One region of the Alkalimonas sp. NCh-2 genome, then DNA from elsewhere that is predicted to be linked to it. Evidence: riboswitches for the same ligand, from Rfam matches in the RefSeq annotation. Region 1 holds a riboswitch; each other region holds the start of a gene.
What was found. A riboswitch is a leader RNA that binds a small molecule or an ion and turns the genes downstream of it on or off. The one in region 1 is predicted to bind cyclic di-GMP.

Region 1 (5,836 bases):
CCCAAACAGAATAAGCGCCAGCGCAATTAAGCTGCCAAACAAGTAACGGGCGTATTCTCTGATCTCCGGCAACTGCCACCAGGGCAAACCAGCCAGCGGGGTGCTCAGGGGCGCTACCGGCATAAAATCAAAACTGGTAATATTAAACTGGTCACCACGCTCGGCCTGAAAGCCGGTCGCAATTTTGACCATCTCACCCAATTGCTGCAGTTGCGCCTCGGTCCAGCCTTCCTCGCCGGCGGCTCCCTGATTCACCAACACCGACACACTCATTGACCGGAGCCTCCCCACTTCATAGCGGGTGTGGGTCACCGCCCGGCCACTCTCAAACTGCCGGCTGCTTTCATTGCGTTCAGAGGTACGCTGATTATTGTCTGCGGCTTGCTGATCGGCCGGCAGGGGTGGCTGATTTGCCAACGCGCCAGGGATCCCCATGGCCAGTTGATCCAGCATGGTATCTGTTTTCACCGACTCGGAGCGAAGCACTGAGGCAGGATCGATGGCTTCACGGGTTTCTTCGACCACACTAAAATCAACATCAGACGACACCTGAATGCGGTAGTTGCCATCGCCTAAAATAGGGAGCAGCATAATGGCAGCACGCTGTTCGATATTGCGTTCCAGCTTCTGCACAAAGGCGAGTTTCTTATCTGTTTCTTTGCCGATTGGGGCATCGTCGTACAAATCACCGGTCAGCAACCGGCCTCGTTGATCCACCACAGATACATTGCGGGGATCCAATCCGGAGACACTCCCAACAATCAGGCTCACAATCGCCTCGACCTGATTACCGCTTAGCTCATAGCCCGGCGCTAAATCCACCATCACCGAAGCTGCGGATTTCTCTTCCTGCCGGCCAACAAACAAACTCCGTTTCGGAATAGCCATATGCACCCGGCTGTTACGAATACCATCCATGGTAATAATGGTACGTGCCAACTCACCTTCCAAGGCATGCTGATACTGCATGGACTCCATAAACTGACTGGTTCCCATCGTGACTTTGTCACCAATAGTCGACAGCCCCTCAGGCATGGCAGCTTTGACACCGCGAGCCGCCAGCATAATGCGCGCATCAGCTAAACGATTTTGTGGCACCATGATATTGCCGGTGTTGGTATCAATACGAAAAGTGACCTTCTCCCGGTCCAGTATTTCCAGAATTCCAGCTTTGTCGTAATGCTCCTGGTTGCCATAGAGCGGCACATAATTCTTGGCGGAAGTCCAAAGAATTAACACAATGGTGGCCGCCACCAGCGTTGCCAGCAAGGCAATGGACGCAATGCTCCGGTCCCCGGCCTGCAACCAGCTGAAACGGCTGGACAGGTTAATAACCTTCTCCCGCAAGTTACTGTCGCTGGCAGCCGCTGGCGTGGCTTTTACAATTTCACCTTTCATCACAGTGTCCTTACAATGACATCCGCATCACATCATCGATGCCGCTCAATACTTTATTGCGTACCTGCAGCAACATAGAGAAACTTAAATCCGCTTTTTGGCTCGCAACCATAGCGCCAACCACATCATCGCTGCGACCGGTATCCACAGCCGTCATCAGATCCGCGGCAATATTCTGTTGCTGGTTTACCGCGCGAATGACCTGGGAAAAATCACTGCTGATGCCGCTGTCATTGCGGGCAGGCGCAATGCCTTCATTCCCGGCGACTTGCTGCAACCTGGTCATCATGTCCAGCATCTGGCTTTGACTGTTTACGGGTGAAATCATCATCGTTATCCTTAAGAAGCTAATGCATCAATGTTGACACCATGCTCACGCATGGCAGCTAATTTGTAACGCAGGGCACGGGTGCTCACCCCCAATGCCTGGGCAGTGAGTGTACGGTGACCGTTGAACTTGTTGAGTACATTTAAGATGTAATCAAACTCAGCATTTTTCTTGCTTTGTTTTAACAAACTGGCGCAAATCGCCGCCGCTTGTGGATGGCATTGCGGTAAATTCAGATCGGCAATTTGCAGCTCCATACCACGAGCCATCACCAATGCCCGCTGCATCACATTCTCCAGCTCACGCACATTGCCCGGCCAGTTGTATTGCAGCAGCACATTCGCCGCGTCACGACTTAAGCGATAGTTGCCATTGCCGTATTTTTGAAGAAAGAACTCCGCCAGTGGCAAAATATCGTCCCGCCGCTCACGCAAGGCCGGCCAACTGAGTGGCAACACATCCAGCCGGTAAAATAAATCTTCCCGGAATAAGCCTTGCTCCACCTGGCTGCGCAGATTTTTGTTGCTGGCGGCAATCACGCGAATATCCAGCTTGATGCGATTGTTGCTGCCCAGCCGCTCTACTTCACGCTCCTGCAGTACCCGCAACAGCTTGGCTTGCAGCGCCAGCGGTAGCTCTGAAATTTCATCCAGCAAAATAGTGCCGCCATTGGCGGCTTCAAATTTACCAATCTGCTGGTTTACGGCCCCGGTAAAGGCGCCTTTGTTGTGGCCAAATAACATGGCTTCTAACATATGTTCAGGAATGGCAGCGCAGTTCACTGCAATAAAAGGCTGGTCGGCACGATCTGAAGCCTGATGAATAAAGTTAGCCAAACGCTCTTTACCTGTGCCGGACTCGCCAAGGATCAACACACTGGCTTCTGTTTGCGCGGCCCGGTTGGCCAACTGCAAAATCTGCCGGCTTGCATGCGAAACCGCGACCAGATCTTGTAAGCCCCGGCTCATTGCTGTGGCATTGCGAATGGACGTTTTTAACTGAGACGTAAAAAAAGGCTTCAGTAAATAATCAATTGCGCCGCTTTGTAAGGTATCGGATGCTACTACACTTTGGTCGTTACCCACCATGCTGATAATTTGTGCTGACGGCAGCTTGCGACACACCAGACTGACCAAATCCGGCAACGCCATTTGTGTCATATCGCAATCGATAAACACCAGCGCCGGTTGATAATCATGGCACAGGCTGACGATGTCAGTAACCTGGGCGGTATGCAGCAGTTGATAGCCTTCACTACAGATACATTGGCGGATTTCCGCATCCGGCTGTTGTTGTGCTATCCAAAGGACATAAGCAACATTCATCGAGTAGTAACCTCCTGTTCTGTTCCTGCGCGAATAAGTCGGACGGTAACCCGACTGTTCGTCGCTCCAGACGTGCCTTGGTGATGTAACAATGGGTAGCGATTACCATGGGCCCTCACCTCCAACATGGCGGCTTTGACACCCAGCTCGATCAGCTGTGCAGCCACTTCATCGGCTCTTTCTTTTGATACCAGTCGGTTGGCTAACGAGGTACCCACATCATCACTGTGGCCATCAATCAGAATTTTGTGGACGGATGGATCAAATTGCAGATAACGCACCAGTTGAGCCAACTGCACCAGCTGTGGTCGGGTGAGAGTACGCTGGCCAGCTTTAAATGGAATGTCGCTATCTCTGGCTTGTTGCCAGGACAGCGGTGCCATCTGTGCGATGCAGCGGCGAAACTGCGCGACAGCTTCCGCGCCACGCACACTGGTGAGTAACAGTGGTTGTACCTGACCCGGAGCACCCAACTCGAACTCCAGCCAATGGCCGGATTGTATCTGTTGCAATAGCGGCAAAGCCGCTGCGATAAAGCTAACCTGCCGGTCGTGGTACAACTCAGCACTGTAAGGATAGGAGCTAGTGGCAACGATGCGCTGCTGCCAGTCTGCAGGCCGGGCCATCACACTGGCCTCGGTTAACGCCTGATGCGGTTGTATCAATTCCAATTCCAGCCGCAGAGAATAACCGGGCTCTACCAGGAAACTTACCTGGCCAAAACCACGAACTTCCTGTTGCATACGGCAATAAAAGGCACTGCCGTGCAACTGCCAGTCAGCCCGTTCCGCCGGTTGCACCAGCACAGGTGCAGGCAGGGCACCAGCTGCGGCAGTGAACCAGAGAGTCAGAAATACCATAGACACATCGTAAACCTTTTAATAAACCACAACGGTCACTGCCAGGCAGCAACACCAAGGTTGAAGAAACTAAAAGGAAAACTGCATAGAAAAGCGCTCTGCTTTGCAGCGGACAGCCGCGCAGACAGAGGCAACCCAGAAGGATGCCGCTAAGCTAATGCAACCCCGCTATCGTAGCGTACACATACGCTGTAGACCGGAGGCTTTGCGTCCTGCCCTTTCGGTGCAGTTTGCCTTTTAATTGTCTTAACATTTTTCATAAACAGCAGTGCTGATTATGAATTGAAACTGAACAAATTAAACGATAACTAAATCAGTACCATAAGGCAAGCATATTTTCTTGCACCATGGTGTTTACTTTTTAAAATCACAGGCTTATCGCCGTACATTTTTTCACCTATCACAAATACACTGCCGTAACTGTTCGGACCAGAGTAGCTTATGCAAGACATTAATGTTAATAAACCGGTGCCATTTCGCCAGGAAATGCAACCATAGCACCGGGCTGTGACCAGCAGATGACAGCCCACTATTCAGCCTGGCTGACCGTTCAATCACCACTTAACCCAAGGCCCCAATCACGTTAACCCGCACCGTTTCCGGGATTTCATTGTAGGACAACACCGCCAGTGAGTTTTGCGTAAAAGTACGGGCATAACGTGCCAGCAAAGGTCTTAATTGTGGCACCACTACCAGGGCTGGTGTTAAACCTTGCTGCTGCATCTGGCTGCTGATCAGTGGCATATGGCGCTGGAACTGACTGAGCAGATTGGGCGCAACCGGAAAACTATCCAGCGCCACCTTACCCGCCTGCATCGCCTGGTTCAGCGCACTTTGCAGCGTTTGCTCCAGCTTCTCATCCAGCGTATAGGCACTGAGCTCTTCTTTGTCACCACTGATTTGCCGCACCAGCGCCCGCTGCAAAGCGCAACGCACATCGGACGTGAGCAGAATAGGATCTTTGGTCACCTCGCTGCTGTCGAGCAGGGTACTGGCAATGCTGAGAATATCACCAAGACTGACCTGTTCACGCAGCAACAGGCGGTACACCTTCAACTGCACAGTATCGCTCAGGGCTTTATCCAGGGCTTCGGCCAGTACTGGTGCTACCGCAGCCAGTCGCTTATTCAGTTGTTTTACATCTTCATACACAAAGAGATCGGCCAAATGCTCTTTAATGACTTTGCCGGCATGGGTGGCGATCACAGTAGCCAGATCCACCACCGAGTACCCCAGGTTCAGAGCTTTCGCCCGGTTGTCAGCTTCAACCCAGACGGCCTCCAGGCCATAGGCTGGATCCCGGGTTATTTCCCCATCCAACTGGCCATAGACTTCACCAGTGTTCAGTGCCAGTAACTGCTGCGGATTTAACCGGCCGGTTGCTAAGGGCACCCCCGCCAGTTTGATACGGTATTCCTGCGGGTTTAACTGCAGGTTATCCCGCACCCGCACTTCGGGTAATAAAAAACCGCTCTGTTCAGACAAGGTTTTACGAATGCCACGCAAGGTCTGCACCAGTTCCTCCCCTTTGTCTTTGTCGGCCAGATAGACCAGTCGAAAGCCCAGCTCAATCGAAATACGATCCACATAAGGGATATCCTCCCAACTAAGCGCTGAGGGGGTTTGCACTATGGTCTCGGTAAATTGCTCCACCTGCGCCAGCTCGCCCTTATCCACCCGCTGCTGCATACGCCAGGCAACATAAATAAGCGGCAAAGCAAAGCCAATAAAAGCCATCCCCGGCATACCGGGGACCAGCCCCAGGATCAGCATAATGCCACCAGTGGTGAACAATACCCGTGGTGATGCCAGCAGCTGCCGCCCCACTTCATCGGACATTTCACCTTCATCGTTCATCCGTGTCACGATAATGGCCGCCGCTACGGCCAGCAGTAACGAGGGGATTTGCGCCACTAAGCCGTCAC
Region 2 (5,836 bases), on a different contig from region 1:
TGCCAGCGGCAAGGTTAAAGCCGCCTTGTGGCAAAACCTGGATGACTTTAATCAGCGCGGAGAGAAGTTTGCTGCCGATGCTGCAGCGCTGCATGAAGCTGCACAAGGTGGTGAGCGTCGGGCTATTCAAGGAGCCTTCCGTGAGTTTGCCAACAACTGCAAAGCTTGCCACGACAACTATCGGGCCGATTAAGCCTGGCTTGACCAGCAGGGGCCTATGGCCCCTTTGACCTCTGCCCCTTTGATTAGTACGACAAGATCCGGATCAAGTCCGCCCCTTGCCACCAATAAAATGCCAGGCAAAAAAGCAAAACCAACCCAAAGAAGCTCCACCCCGTTTTCGGTGCCGGCACCTTCAGCTCGTCGGGAGCACTCAACTTGCCATGCAGCATCCCCATAATGACGTTATGATGACGCCAGCTATGCCAGATAGCAGCAACGATATGCACCAGCACTGCTATCAGTAAAATATCAATCCCAAGCTTGTGCCATCGGGTGGCCAAAGACACCATGTCGCTTGAGACATAACGCACCAGAGGGCCATCGGTAAAAATGTGATCGGTCGTCATCAGGCCCGAGACAAACTGTAACAACACCAATAGCAGCAAAGCGAAAATCATGTACGACGAAGCCGGGTTGTGCCCCATGACAGGTTCTGGCTGCCGTAAATAACGGATGGCTTTGAGCGGATTGGCCGCAAACTGGCTGAAACGGGCACTTTGGCTGCCATAAAATCCCCAACAAATTCGCGCCAACAATACTGCGGCCAGGGTATATGCCAGCAATTGGTGCCACTCCATCAATCCCTCGGTGCCGGTATACCAAAGCCCGGCCAACAGTGCTACTTGGCTCCAATGGAAAAAGCGCACCGCAGGATCCCACACTTTCTTCATAACCTTCATGCATAACTCCTGAATGTTACCCAATGGATTGCTAATTATGGCTGGATAGATACCCGCTAATGGCCACCCACTCAGTCAATGGGTTTGCAGCACAACCAACAACCTTGTGCCTGCGATTCTAGCATAAGCCATTAGTTGGCCACAGGATCACAAAAGAATATCAAACAAAGATACAACCGACAGCTATTTATTAGTTGACTTTAGCCATCCAGACTGATAAAAAAACCAGATGAAACGACGCACATTCAACACTTTCTTTTTTAGCTTCTTTACCACCCAATCCGGGAGGTAGTGTTGCGCGCGTGCTGAACACCTAAAACCTCCCACCATGGGAGGTTTTTTTTTGCCACCAAACACCGACACACTAATGCAACGAGGATGATCCGTGATGGAACTTACCGAAGTACGACAACAAATCCAACAGACTGATCAGGAGTTGCTGCAACTGCTGGCCAAACGACGCAAACTGGCTCTTGCGGTTGCTGAGGCAAAAATCAGCCAGAACAAACCCATTCGTGATCAACAGCGTGAGGAAGAGTTACTGCTGCGACTGATCGAGAGTGGCAAAACAATGGAGCTGGATGCACATTACGTCACCCGTTTATTTCATGTGATTATTGAAGACTCTGTACTGCAACAACAAGCCAAACTGCAGGGGGAGCTGCGGGGTATGCAAGGACCATCCGTCAAGGTTGCTTATCTGGGAGGTCAGGGTTCATACAGCTACTGGGCAACACAAAAATACTTTACCCGCCGTGCTGAGCAGATTATCGATATTGGCTGCGACAGCTTTAATGAGATCATCAAAGCGGTTGAAACCGGCCATGCCGATTATGCCGTACTACCGATAGAAAATACCTCTTCCGGCAGCATTAATGAGGTTTATGATCTGCTGCAACACACCCGTTTATCCATTGTTGGTGAGCTGACCCACCCGATAGATCACTGTGTACTGGGCCTGCCCGGCGCAGCCCTCAACCAAATCCGGCAAATCTGTGCTCACCCTCAGGTGATTGCTCAGTGCAGCCAGTTTTTGTTAGGCCTGACCAACATCAAGGTAGAGTATTGCGACAGCTCCTCCGATGCCTTTCAGCGGGTGCAGCAAAAACAGGACCCGACCATCGTAGCGATTGGTGGTGAAGCTGGTGGTAAAATCTATGGCCTGGAGGTACTGGCCCGGGATCTGGCCAATCAAAAAGACAATGTCAGTCGCTTTATCGTGGTCGCCCGTAAAGCCATCAGTGTGGCCAAGGCTATACCCGCCAAAACCACCTTTATTATGTTTACCGGCCAACAACCCGGTGCTTTGGTAGACGCCTTAACGGTGTTAAAACGCCACGGCATCAGCATGGCTAAGTTAGAGTCACGGCCAATTCCGGGCAATCCATGGGAAGAAATGTTTTATGTCGATGTACTGGCCAATGCAGGCGACTACGCCATGACCCGGGCACTGGAAGAGCTAAACCGCATCACTAAATTTATTAAAGTACTTGGCTGCTACCCAAGTGAAGATATACAGCCAACTGAAGTACCGGCTTAGCACACAAAAAGAAGGCGCCACTCGGGCGCCTTCTATAAAACAGGGGGGCTACTTAGCTGTTAGCACGGGCACGAATGGATTCAATCACTGGCGAGCCAGAAAAGCCGTTGCTTTCTGCCCACTCAATATCACCAGAATTAGCAACCTGGCTGCCTGGTAACTGACGGATAATAAAGTCCGCAGTGTCGTTGGCATTGTGACGAATAGCATGACGCACCAGCGGCAAGCCATCACATACGATACCATCATAAACGTTGCGCAAGCGCAGACGGTGATCGCTAAGGGTTTTGCGTAAATCGTTACGGCTATCTGCTGCAACGTAGGAGCAAATAGACAGGGCAAGTTGTTGATCGGCCTGAGCCTGTGAGCTGAACACACCAGTGGCTGCAAGAACAGACGCTAAAGCTACAAATTTCAATTTCATTTTCTGGCTCCAAAAACAGTAATTAGTCAGAATCCATTCATCTTTGAATGGTGATTAGCTTGTGCTTGCGAAAGGTCGATATGACTACTGCTGTTTGCAGTTCACATTAAGGTCAGGACGACGCTTAATGGCAGCCCAGCTATCATGGGAAACGATGTTTCCTTTAGACCTGAAGCTTTGCGTGATCACCCTTTCGGATGTCTTGCCTTTCGAAGTGTGCACATAGTAACCAGTTCAAACGACTTTGGCAATAGCGTCATAAAAATTTCATCGTTTAAATAAGTGAACCGGTCGAACCGGTTAAAGACTTATTTGCTGGCCCTGTGAGGCTATCTCAACCTGGAGCCCGCGCTGGATCATTTCCTGCTGCAAGGCCTGTTGCGCTTTACTCTCACCGTGTACCAACCAGAATTTTGGCTGACCACCAATGGCCTCAGCCCACTGCAACAACTCACTTTGGCCAGCATGGGCAGAAAAGCCCCCTATGGTGTGGACTTTGGCTTTAACCACAATATCTTGGCCAAACAGCTTAATACGCTGCTCACCATCCACCAGCCGGCGTCCTAAAGTGCCTTGCGCCTGAAAGCCAACAAAAATCAGATGGTTCGAGTTCTTCCACAGATTGTGTTTGAAATGATGCACAATACGACCGCCATTGCACATCCCACTGCCAGCAATGATGATAGCCCCTTGTTTAAAGCGGTTAATGGCCATCGAGTCTTCCACTGTTTCCGATAGCTTCAGGATCGGTAAAAACGACGCCAGATCGCGCACGTTCTGCTGTTTTAAAACCCGGGTATCGTCAGGATCCATACTGTGGAAAAAGCGGTCGTAAATTTCAGTGATGCTAATGGCCATCGGACTGTCCAAAAACACAACTTTTTGTTTCAATTTACCCTGATGATACAACACCCCCAGGTAGTACAAGATTTCTTGCGAGCGGCCCAGTGCAAAAGCCGGAATATAAACATTACCGCCGGCCTCGTAGGCGGCATCCAGTGCCGCAGCAAACTCCGCGACGGTGTGCTCCACATCCTGATGATTGCGATCGCCATAGGTACTTTCCATCAGCACCACATCCGCATGCTCAATCTGCGCCGGATCGTGCATCAACACCGTAGCAGGATTTCCCAAATCACCGGAAAACACCAGATGCCGCATGCCTTGCCGGCCCTTCAACCAGAGCTGGACAATGGCCGAGCCCAGAATATGGCCTGCATCGTTAAACTCCAGCTCCATGCCGGGCATTGGTACCAACCGCTTGTTGTAGGGCTGAGGTTCGCATAAAGCCACTACCCGTTCAGCATCGCTTAACTGCATCACCGGCTGTATCTCTTTTTTTCCTGCCCTGGCTGCTCGTTTATTCTTCCATTCCAGATCTTTTAAATACAAATGTACTGAATCTTTTAACAACACAGGCAGTAACTCAGCGGTACCTTTGGTACAGTAAATTTTGCCATGAAAACCTTTGGCGACCAGCAAAGGCAATAAGCCACTGTGGTCAATATGAGCATGCGACAAAATCACCGCATCAATATCTTTGGGTCGGAACTGAAAACGGAATTTGTGCCACTCGCGTATCTGATCGCCCCCCTGCACCATACCGCAATCAAGCAGTATCTTTTTATCGTTTAATTCCAGTAAATAACAGGAGCCGGTGACTTGGCCAGCCCCTCCGATAAAGGTAAGTTGCGCATTAACTGGCATCGAGCTCTCCTATTTCTGTCGCTGTGCTCACGGCCTCTTGCTGCCGCTCATAGTATTGCTGGATCTGGGCAACCCCCAGCATGGCCTTGGTCAGGTGATGATCAAAACGACGCAGCTCAGCCAATCGTAACAACCACTCCCCCCCATGACCACTGTGCAAGGCTGCACTTAATTGCGCAGGGGCCACCAGTTGCTGTTTCTCCGCAGTACGCCAACGGCTAATCTCGCGATACAAGGCTGAAATCTGGCCTGTTCCGGCCGGTAAATCCAGCGCAGCTAACTGACGCCAGAATTCGGCTTCCAGCCGGATCCCGGCGCGATCATGTTCAAAGCGATGCTCCAGTTGCGGCAGCATTTGCAGCAAAAGCTCTACCCTCAGCTGGCTTTTCGCTAAAGCATTCAACAAATCGGACTCAGCAGATTGCAGCGGTTGTTGACCTAACTGGCTACTGAATCGGGCAATGGTGCGTTGCGACTGACGCAACTCATCCAATACCGACTGCTCCATCGGTTTATGATCCATACTGCCAGCCAGGCGACAAAACTGCTGCAACACATGCTGCTGCTCCATGGTCAATGTTTTAAGCGCCAATGCAGGGATCGCCAGACTGGACTGATCCAACATCCGCAACCGATCGCTCGGCTCTCGACGAAAACGCCCATTTAACCACAACACCAGCCGGTCACTGATCGGCCACATCAGCAGTACCCCAAGCACGTTGAATAAGGTGTGAAACAAGGCCAGACTAAAAGCCGCATGGTGCACATCAAATAGCAACTGCTGCAACCACAATAACAACCACAGCAAAGGCTGCAGTAACATCAGCGCAACCACGGCAGTTATTACATTAAAAATCACATGCAACATCGCCAGCCGTTTGGCCTTGGCTGTTGCCGCCAGAGCAGAAAGAATAGCGGTCGAGGTAGTGCCCAGGTTAGAGCCAATGACAAAAGCAGCCCCCAGACTAAGGGGTACCACCCCACTGGCAACGGCGGTGATCACCAAAGCAATCACCGCCGCCGAAGCTTGCATCACAGTGGTTAGCAAAGCGCCAATCACCACAGCCAACAACAGTCCAAGCCAACCAATATCTACCAACCAGCCAAATTCGATATTGACAAAAGCTGCATCAAAACTGTCTTTCAACAGGCCGATGCCCAAAAACATCAAACCAAAGCCGGCCAAGCCCTGGCCACTGCCTTGCCAGCTTCGCTGCTTAACAAAAGATTTCAGCAAAATACCAATGCCAATCAGCGGCAGGG
Region 3 (5,836 bases), on a different contig from region 1:
AGCTGATGACCGCCACTGATCTGAACACCCTACTGCAACAGCAAAAGGAGCACCTGGATGTGCTCCTTTCGTTATTACGGCAAGAAATTTCCGCCATCAGCAACCGGCAGCCTGACGAGCTGGAAGCTGTTGGCAGCACAAAAGTCGCTTGTCTCGAAGCCCTGCAGCAACTGGACCAACAGATAGCCACACACCCACAGCTGTCTGAAGCCAGGCAAACCAATACCTTTAAAGAAGCCGTCAGCGCGATGGACCAGGTCTTGGCTGAGTGCAAACAACAAAATGAAGTGAACCGATTGGCCTTGGAGCAAAGCCAGCTGAACTTACAGCATTTTAAAAACGAACTGCTGCAACTGCATGGTAAATCCGGCCTTACCTACGATCGCAAAGGCAAACCAGCGGTAGAACATAAAGGTACTGGCTTTAAAGCCTGATAAGAAAAGCCAGCACTTCAGCTAGTAATAACGGACATGGCGAATACGGCGTTGCGGTTGCTGCGCCTGATACAACTCATAGACATGGCGGAAATCCAGCTCAAGCTCAGTGGCGTAGGCATCGCCTATCGGATAGCTTTTTACTACCCTGGCTCCACGAATCACTCCCTGCACTGATGCTCGTAACTGCTCATTATGAATAAGCAGTTGCTGCATGCTGGTGTTGGCATCAATTCGCTGGCCATACACCTGCTCCGCCAGCTCACGGTAGGCATCTAACTTGGATGCCTGCAAGGCCATCAGCATCTTGTGCTGTTCATCCTGCCCTGGCTGCAAGGATAAAGGCGCATAGCCAACAGCCCGCAGTACTGGAAATTGCTCAGGAGCAACTGTTTCCCACTCGACATGGCGATCGGCTACCAGGCTACAGGCCGATAACAGCAGCAGGCTGCACATAATCAGGACTTTGTTCATCATCAATCTCCGTAAGTGATAAAATTTAAAAGCAAAACACGCGCCAACTTGCTATCTCTGGTGCCCTTCTGCTAACAATGGTACATAACTTGCTTTTTCAATCAGTAGAAACCACACAACGTCAAAAGTCTGGCGTAGTAAGTGTTGAGGAAATGCGTCATGCGAATGCTGTTTATCGGGCTGGGATTGCTGCTTATCAGCTTAAATACTGCAGCTGACTGGATTGAAGCCAGCGGTCAGGCCGTGATCCGAGGCGGAGATGAAACGGACGCACGTGCCAGAGCCACTGAAGATGCAGTACGGCGAGCCTTGCTCTATGCAGGTGCTTCCATCACTAGCGTGCAACAAGTTACCAATGGCCTGCTCACCGAAAGCTCGATGCAATGGCAGAGTCAGGCGGAAGTCCGGCAAATTGAGCTGGTACGGGAGCAACGCATTGGCCGCACCCTGGAAGTAACGATCCGGGCAGATATATTCCCACAACATGCCCAATGTCAGGGTGCCGGCTACAAAAAACCAGTCTTGATTAGCCCTTTTCCGCTGCGTCATCCTCAGCAAAGCGTGATTGGTGATCTACACCCCCTCGGTGAAGTCAGTGCCAGAAAGCTGCATCAGCAGTTGCAGGGATTATCCAACAGTACCATCCCCACCTGGCTGGAGCACCCTGATCTAAGTCGTCCCTTGTCCACACGCGAACGAAGCAGTTTATTGCAACAAACCAATGCGGACTACCTGGTGACGGCCAGTATAGAAGATATCTCTTTGGGCGAGCGCACCGATATGAACCTGCGCTTTTGGTCCGATGCCAGACGTGAGCGTTTTTTTCATATGCGGCTGCAACTGCAACAATTAAGTACAGGTAAGGTGCTGTTTCAACAGGAATACCGTACCCAGGCACGCTGGGATTTCCGTAAACGCACCAGCATCACTCCACATGATCATCGCTTCTGGCAGACCAGCTACGGCGAAGCGGTTAGCCGGGTCCTGGATGCTGCTGTGATGGATATTGACGATGCACTGCGCTGCGAACCTTTCGTTGCCGCTATCACTGAAGTTGGTAACAACCGGATCCAGTTACAAAGTGGGCAGAATGCCGGCCTCCGCCATGGAGATGAGCTGACTATCTTGTATCGTCAGCAAGGCATCCAAGGAGACAATACCCGCTTTCGTATCAGCCCACTCACAGTCCGTATTACTGAGCTGGGCTTCGACTGGGCCATCGCCGTGAGCAGCAACGAACAATTATTAAGCAATGTGCAGGTTGGTGATGTCGCCACAAAATTGACCAATAAATGATTCAAAAAAGCACTATTCATAAAGATGGCCAATACCACTTTTGGTGCCAGCCCTGAGCGTCATTCACCTGCAGCCCTGGTGATAACCGGGGCTTGGTACTTTATTCGGTATTACTTTACAGGTCTGACCATTATCTGTACAATCCGCGCCTCATCCTGGCAAGTCAGCTGAAAAGCTGAACACGCAAAGTCATGGGCCTAACGGAACTGAATTCCTATGGCAGCCAGACTGCACCTCTTCAAGCATTGGCTTGCCTCGATGGAAATTGCACTGTGTTAACAGCTGGATTGCCAAAGCACAGTGGTACAATCAACTACCGGGGTAGACATTCAACATGGTATCAAAGATCAAACAACTCAGCCTGGCTGTGCTACTGGCAGCAACCGCTTCAGCCGCACAGGCAGATGTTCGTTTCAATGGTTTTGCCTCCATCAAAGCAGGCAGCACATTATCAAGTTCAGATAACTTGTATGGTTATGATAAAGAAGTCGACTTTAAAAATGAGTCACTTTTTGCACTGCAGGTGCAGGCCGACTTAGCCGACCGTTTGTCAGTAACCGCTCAATTGATGGGCCGTGGTGCCAACGACTTCAAAGCAGAATTTGAGTGGGCTTATTTAACTTATGAGCTGAATCAGCAGACGCGGATCAATGCTGGCCGTCTGCGGACCCCCTTTTACCGCTACTCCGATTTTATGGATGTTGGTTATGCCTATGATTGGGCCCGGGTTCCTAACTCGGTCTACAACTTGGATTTTAATAATCTGGAAGGCGTTTCATTGGTACGTTTTGGTCAATTGGGTACGGTTGACTCCACCTTACAATTCATCCTGGGCAGCTACAGCGGCACCACCAACATGACTCCGGTGCCATTCGATGCTAATATCGACCGGGTGGCAGGGGCTACTTGGGAACTGACACAAGGCAATTTCAGCGCCAGACTTGCTTATTTAACCGGTAAATTAACCATGGTTGATCAGGATGGCGAACTGTCCGGTTTGCTGAACCTGCTGGAGCAGTCTGGTTTTGCTGACACCGCCAGCCAAATCCGCATTGATGATGCCCGCAGTGCTTTTATGGGTCTAGCACTTGGCTACGACAATGGCAGTCTGGTCTTGAGTGGTGAAATCGTCCGTGCCCGTACCAAAGATACCGTGATCCCAACGCAGAATGGTTTTTACCTGTCAGCTGGCTATCGCATCAACAGCTACACGCCTTTTGTTAGCTTTGAGCGTCGTGATAACGAAGGACGGTCTGAAATTTACCAGGCGATGGCCGAAGGCAACCCGCTCCGCCCTTTCGTTGCTGAGACCGTGGAATACTTCACCATCCAGCGCGATACCTGGAATATCGGCAGCCGTTACGATTTCCATCCATCTGCCGCACTGAAGATGCAGTTTAGCTCGCAGAAAAATAAAGTGGCCGATCGCCGTGATCAGTTGCTGACCGTCGGCATTGATTTGGTATTTTAAGGAGCCATCGCTATGAAAAAAACTCTGATTGCTGCATTCGCTCTGGTTTCCACGCTGTGTTCAGCCGAGATTGCTATTATCGCCCACCCGGCAGCGGCCGATGTCAGCTTGGAAGAAGTGTCTCGCATTTATATGGGACGCGCTGGTAGCCTGATGCCAGTTAACCTGCCTGAGAACCATGCCCTGCGTGATCAGTTCGAGCAGGAAGCTCTGGGTCGCAGCCCAGCACAAATGAAAGCTTACTGGTCTCGCCTGGTCTTTACCGGCAAAGGCCGCCCACCGGTGGAGGTCGACTCAGTTGCTGCTAAAATTGAGTTTGTTGCAGCCAACCCAAATAGCCTGGGTTATATCCCTGCCAGTGACGTGACGGATCAGGTACGAGTGATTGCTACCATCGCCAACTAAGGCGCTGCTTTACTGATTAAAAATGCCGGCTAGAAGCCGGCATTTTCTTTGGGTTAAAGCCCCTATCACACCAAAGCAAAGCCACTGGCCCGCTGCACACGCTGCGCTATGGTACTGGCCAGCACAGCATCATTATCGTAAATCAGGGTAAACCTTGTTTTGGCCCGGGTGATACCGGTATAAAGCAGCTCACGGGTCAGCACCGGACTACTGCTCGCCGGCAACAGCAAGGCAGTATGGCCAAACTCTGAACCCTGTGATTTATGCACCGTCATGGCAAACACCGTTTCGACGCTGTGCAACCGGCTGGGCAACACCCAGCGAATACCTCCCTCACCATCCGAAAACGCCACCCGCAGTACCGTGCCCGCTTGCTCCTGCATGGCTAAACAGACACCAATATCGCCATTCATCAGCTGCAAGTGATAATCGTTGCGGGTCATCAGCACCGGCCGGCCCGGATACCAGGCCTGGCTCTGCGGCTTGATCAGATCATGCCGGGCCAGTAGCTGCTCGATGCGGGTATTCAGCCCTTGCACGCCCCAGTCCCCTTCGCGCACAGCGCCAAGCAGCTGAAAATCACGTTGCAATGCCAAAATCTGCAGTGCAGCCTGGTTACGCTGCACTGGCTCGGCTGCAGGGTCAAACCCAGCCACGGCGGTTAAATACGGCCGGTAGCCGGTCAGCAGCAACGCCTTCAGGGCATCGCCAAAAGACGTTGCTGCAAAAGTGGATGCCGTGGTCCGGGCTACTGCTCCGACCGATGTGGACATACTTTGCTGCAGCAACTGTACCGGGCTGTCCTGCTTAGCGGCTATCGCTTTGATAACCGCTATTGCAGAACGGGCATTTTCAGAAGGATCCATGGCCGCAGCAGCTTCAACCTCAGTAGCAGTACCGCCACGATTGACCAGGCTGGCCAACTGATGAATAGCCCCCCCTTCTTTAAAGCGATAACTGTGGCGCAGCATCGCAGTAACCTGTGCCAGCGCCGGGGCATCCTCTGTTGCCACAAACTGCTCTGGCACCCTGGCTGCGCACAAGTCTTGCAAATAGGCCGCTATGCCTGGCCGGTAGTTGCCGGCTTCGGCAAAACGACACAAGTCCCCCAGCACCGATCCCGCCTCCACCGAGGCCAACTGATCCTTGTCGCCCAACAAATACAAGCGGCAATTGGCTGGCAAGGCCTGCACCAGCGCCGCCATCAGTTCTACATCCACCATCGAGGCTTCATCCACCACCACCACATCGGCGGCCAGTGGGTTTTGCCGCTGATGCTTAAAGTGCCGGCTGTCGGGCCGGGCACCCAGCAAACGATGCACGGTTTGCACCTGAGTTGGCAACCAGGCTTTTAGCTGCTCAGGCTCTGGTAGTGGTAAGGCGCTCACATCCAACTGCTGCAAACTCTGGGAAATGGACTCATTCAGGCGGGCAGCGGCTTTGCCGGTGGGGGCCGCCAGCAGGATCTGCAGTGGTTTTTGTTGCCCGGTCAGCTGAATCCCCTGCAGCAGTGCCAGCAACTTGATCACCGTAGTGGTTTTGCCGGTGCCGGGCCCACCGGTAATAATGGCAAAACGACTGCGCAGCGCTAAAGCACAGGCGGCCATCTGCCAGTCAAAAGGCATTGCGCGCTTATGCTGTGGGAAAAGCCCCTGCAACAAGGCCCCGACAGAAGCTACGGCCAGCTCCGGCACGGCTTGCATACGGCGGGTTATTTCACGGCCAATCAACTGTTCGTACTGCCAGTAACGACGCA

Region 2: it holds a riboswitch for cyclic di-GMP, as region 1 does, so the genes downstream of both, ABC502_RS05345 (DUF3718 domain-containing protein) here and ABC502_RS17255 (OmpA family protein) in region 1, are expected to answer to the same signal.
Region 3: it holds a riboswitch for cyclic di-GMP, as region 1 does, so the genes downstream of both, ABC502_RS10770 (porin) here and ABC502_RS17255 (OmpA family protein) in region 1, are expected to answer to the same signal.

The regions. Positions count from the first base shown of each region.
Region 1 is NZ_JBDIUV010000008.1:38,228-44,063, forward strand. It holds gene fliF (flagellar basal-body MS-ring/collar protein FliF) at 1-1,398, opposite strand, end outside; gene ABC502_RS17245 (flagellar hook-basal body complex protein FliE) at 1,409-1,729, opposite strand; gene ABC502_RS17250 (sigma-54 dependent transcriptional regulator) at 1,738-3,051, opposite strand; gene ABC502_RS17255 (OmpA family protein) at 3,048-3,911, opposite strand; cyclic di-GMP riboswitch class I at 4,067-4,156, opposite strand; gene flhA (flagellar biosynthesis protein FlhA) at 4,473-5,836, opposite strand, start outside.
Region 2 is NZ_JBDIUV010000002.1:7,221-13,056, reverse strand. It holds gene ABC502_RS05360 (cytochrome c) at 1-193, shown strand, start outside; gene ABC502_RS05355 (cytochrome b/b6 domain-containing protein) at 246-902, opposite strand; gene ABC502_RS05350 (chorismate mutase) at 1,291-2,442, shown strand; gene ABC502_RS05345 (DUF3718 domain-containing protein) at 2,495-2,866, opposite strand; cyclic di-GMP riboswitch class I at 2,993-3,083, opposite strand; gene ABC502_RS05340 (MBL fold metallo-hydrolase) at 3,167-4,573, opposite strand; gene ABC502_RS05335 (Na/Pi symporter) at 4,563-5,836, opposite strand, start outside.
Region 3 is NZ_JBDIUV010000003.1:345,765-351,600, forward strand. It holds gene flgM (flagellar biosynthesis anti-sigma factor FlgM) at 1-6, shown strand, start outside; gene ABC502_RS10755 (flagellar protein FlgN) at 6-434, shown strand; gene ABC502_RS10760 (LPP20 family lipoprotein) at 456-908, opposite strand; gene ABC502_RS10765 (flagellar assembly protein T N-terminal domain-containing protein) at 1,068-2,204, shown strand; cyclic di-GMP riboswitch class I at 2,352-2,440, shown strand; gene ABC502_RS10770 (porin) at 2,539-3,675, shown strand; gene ABC502_RS10775 (phosphate ABC transporter substrate-binding protein) at 3,688-4,080, shown strand; gene recD (exodeoxyribonuclease V subunit alpha) at 4,146-5,836, opposite strand, start outside.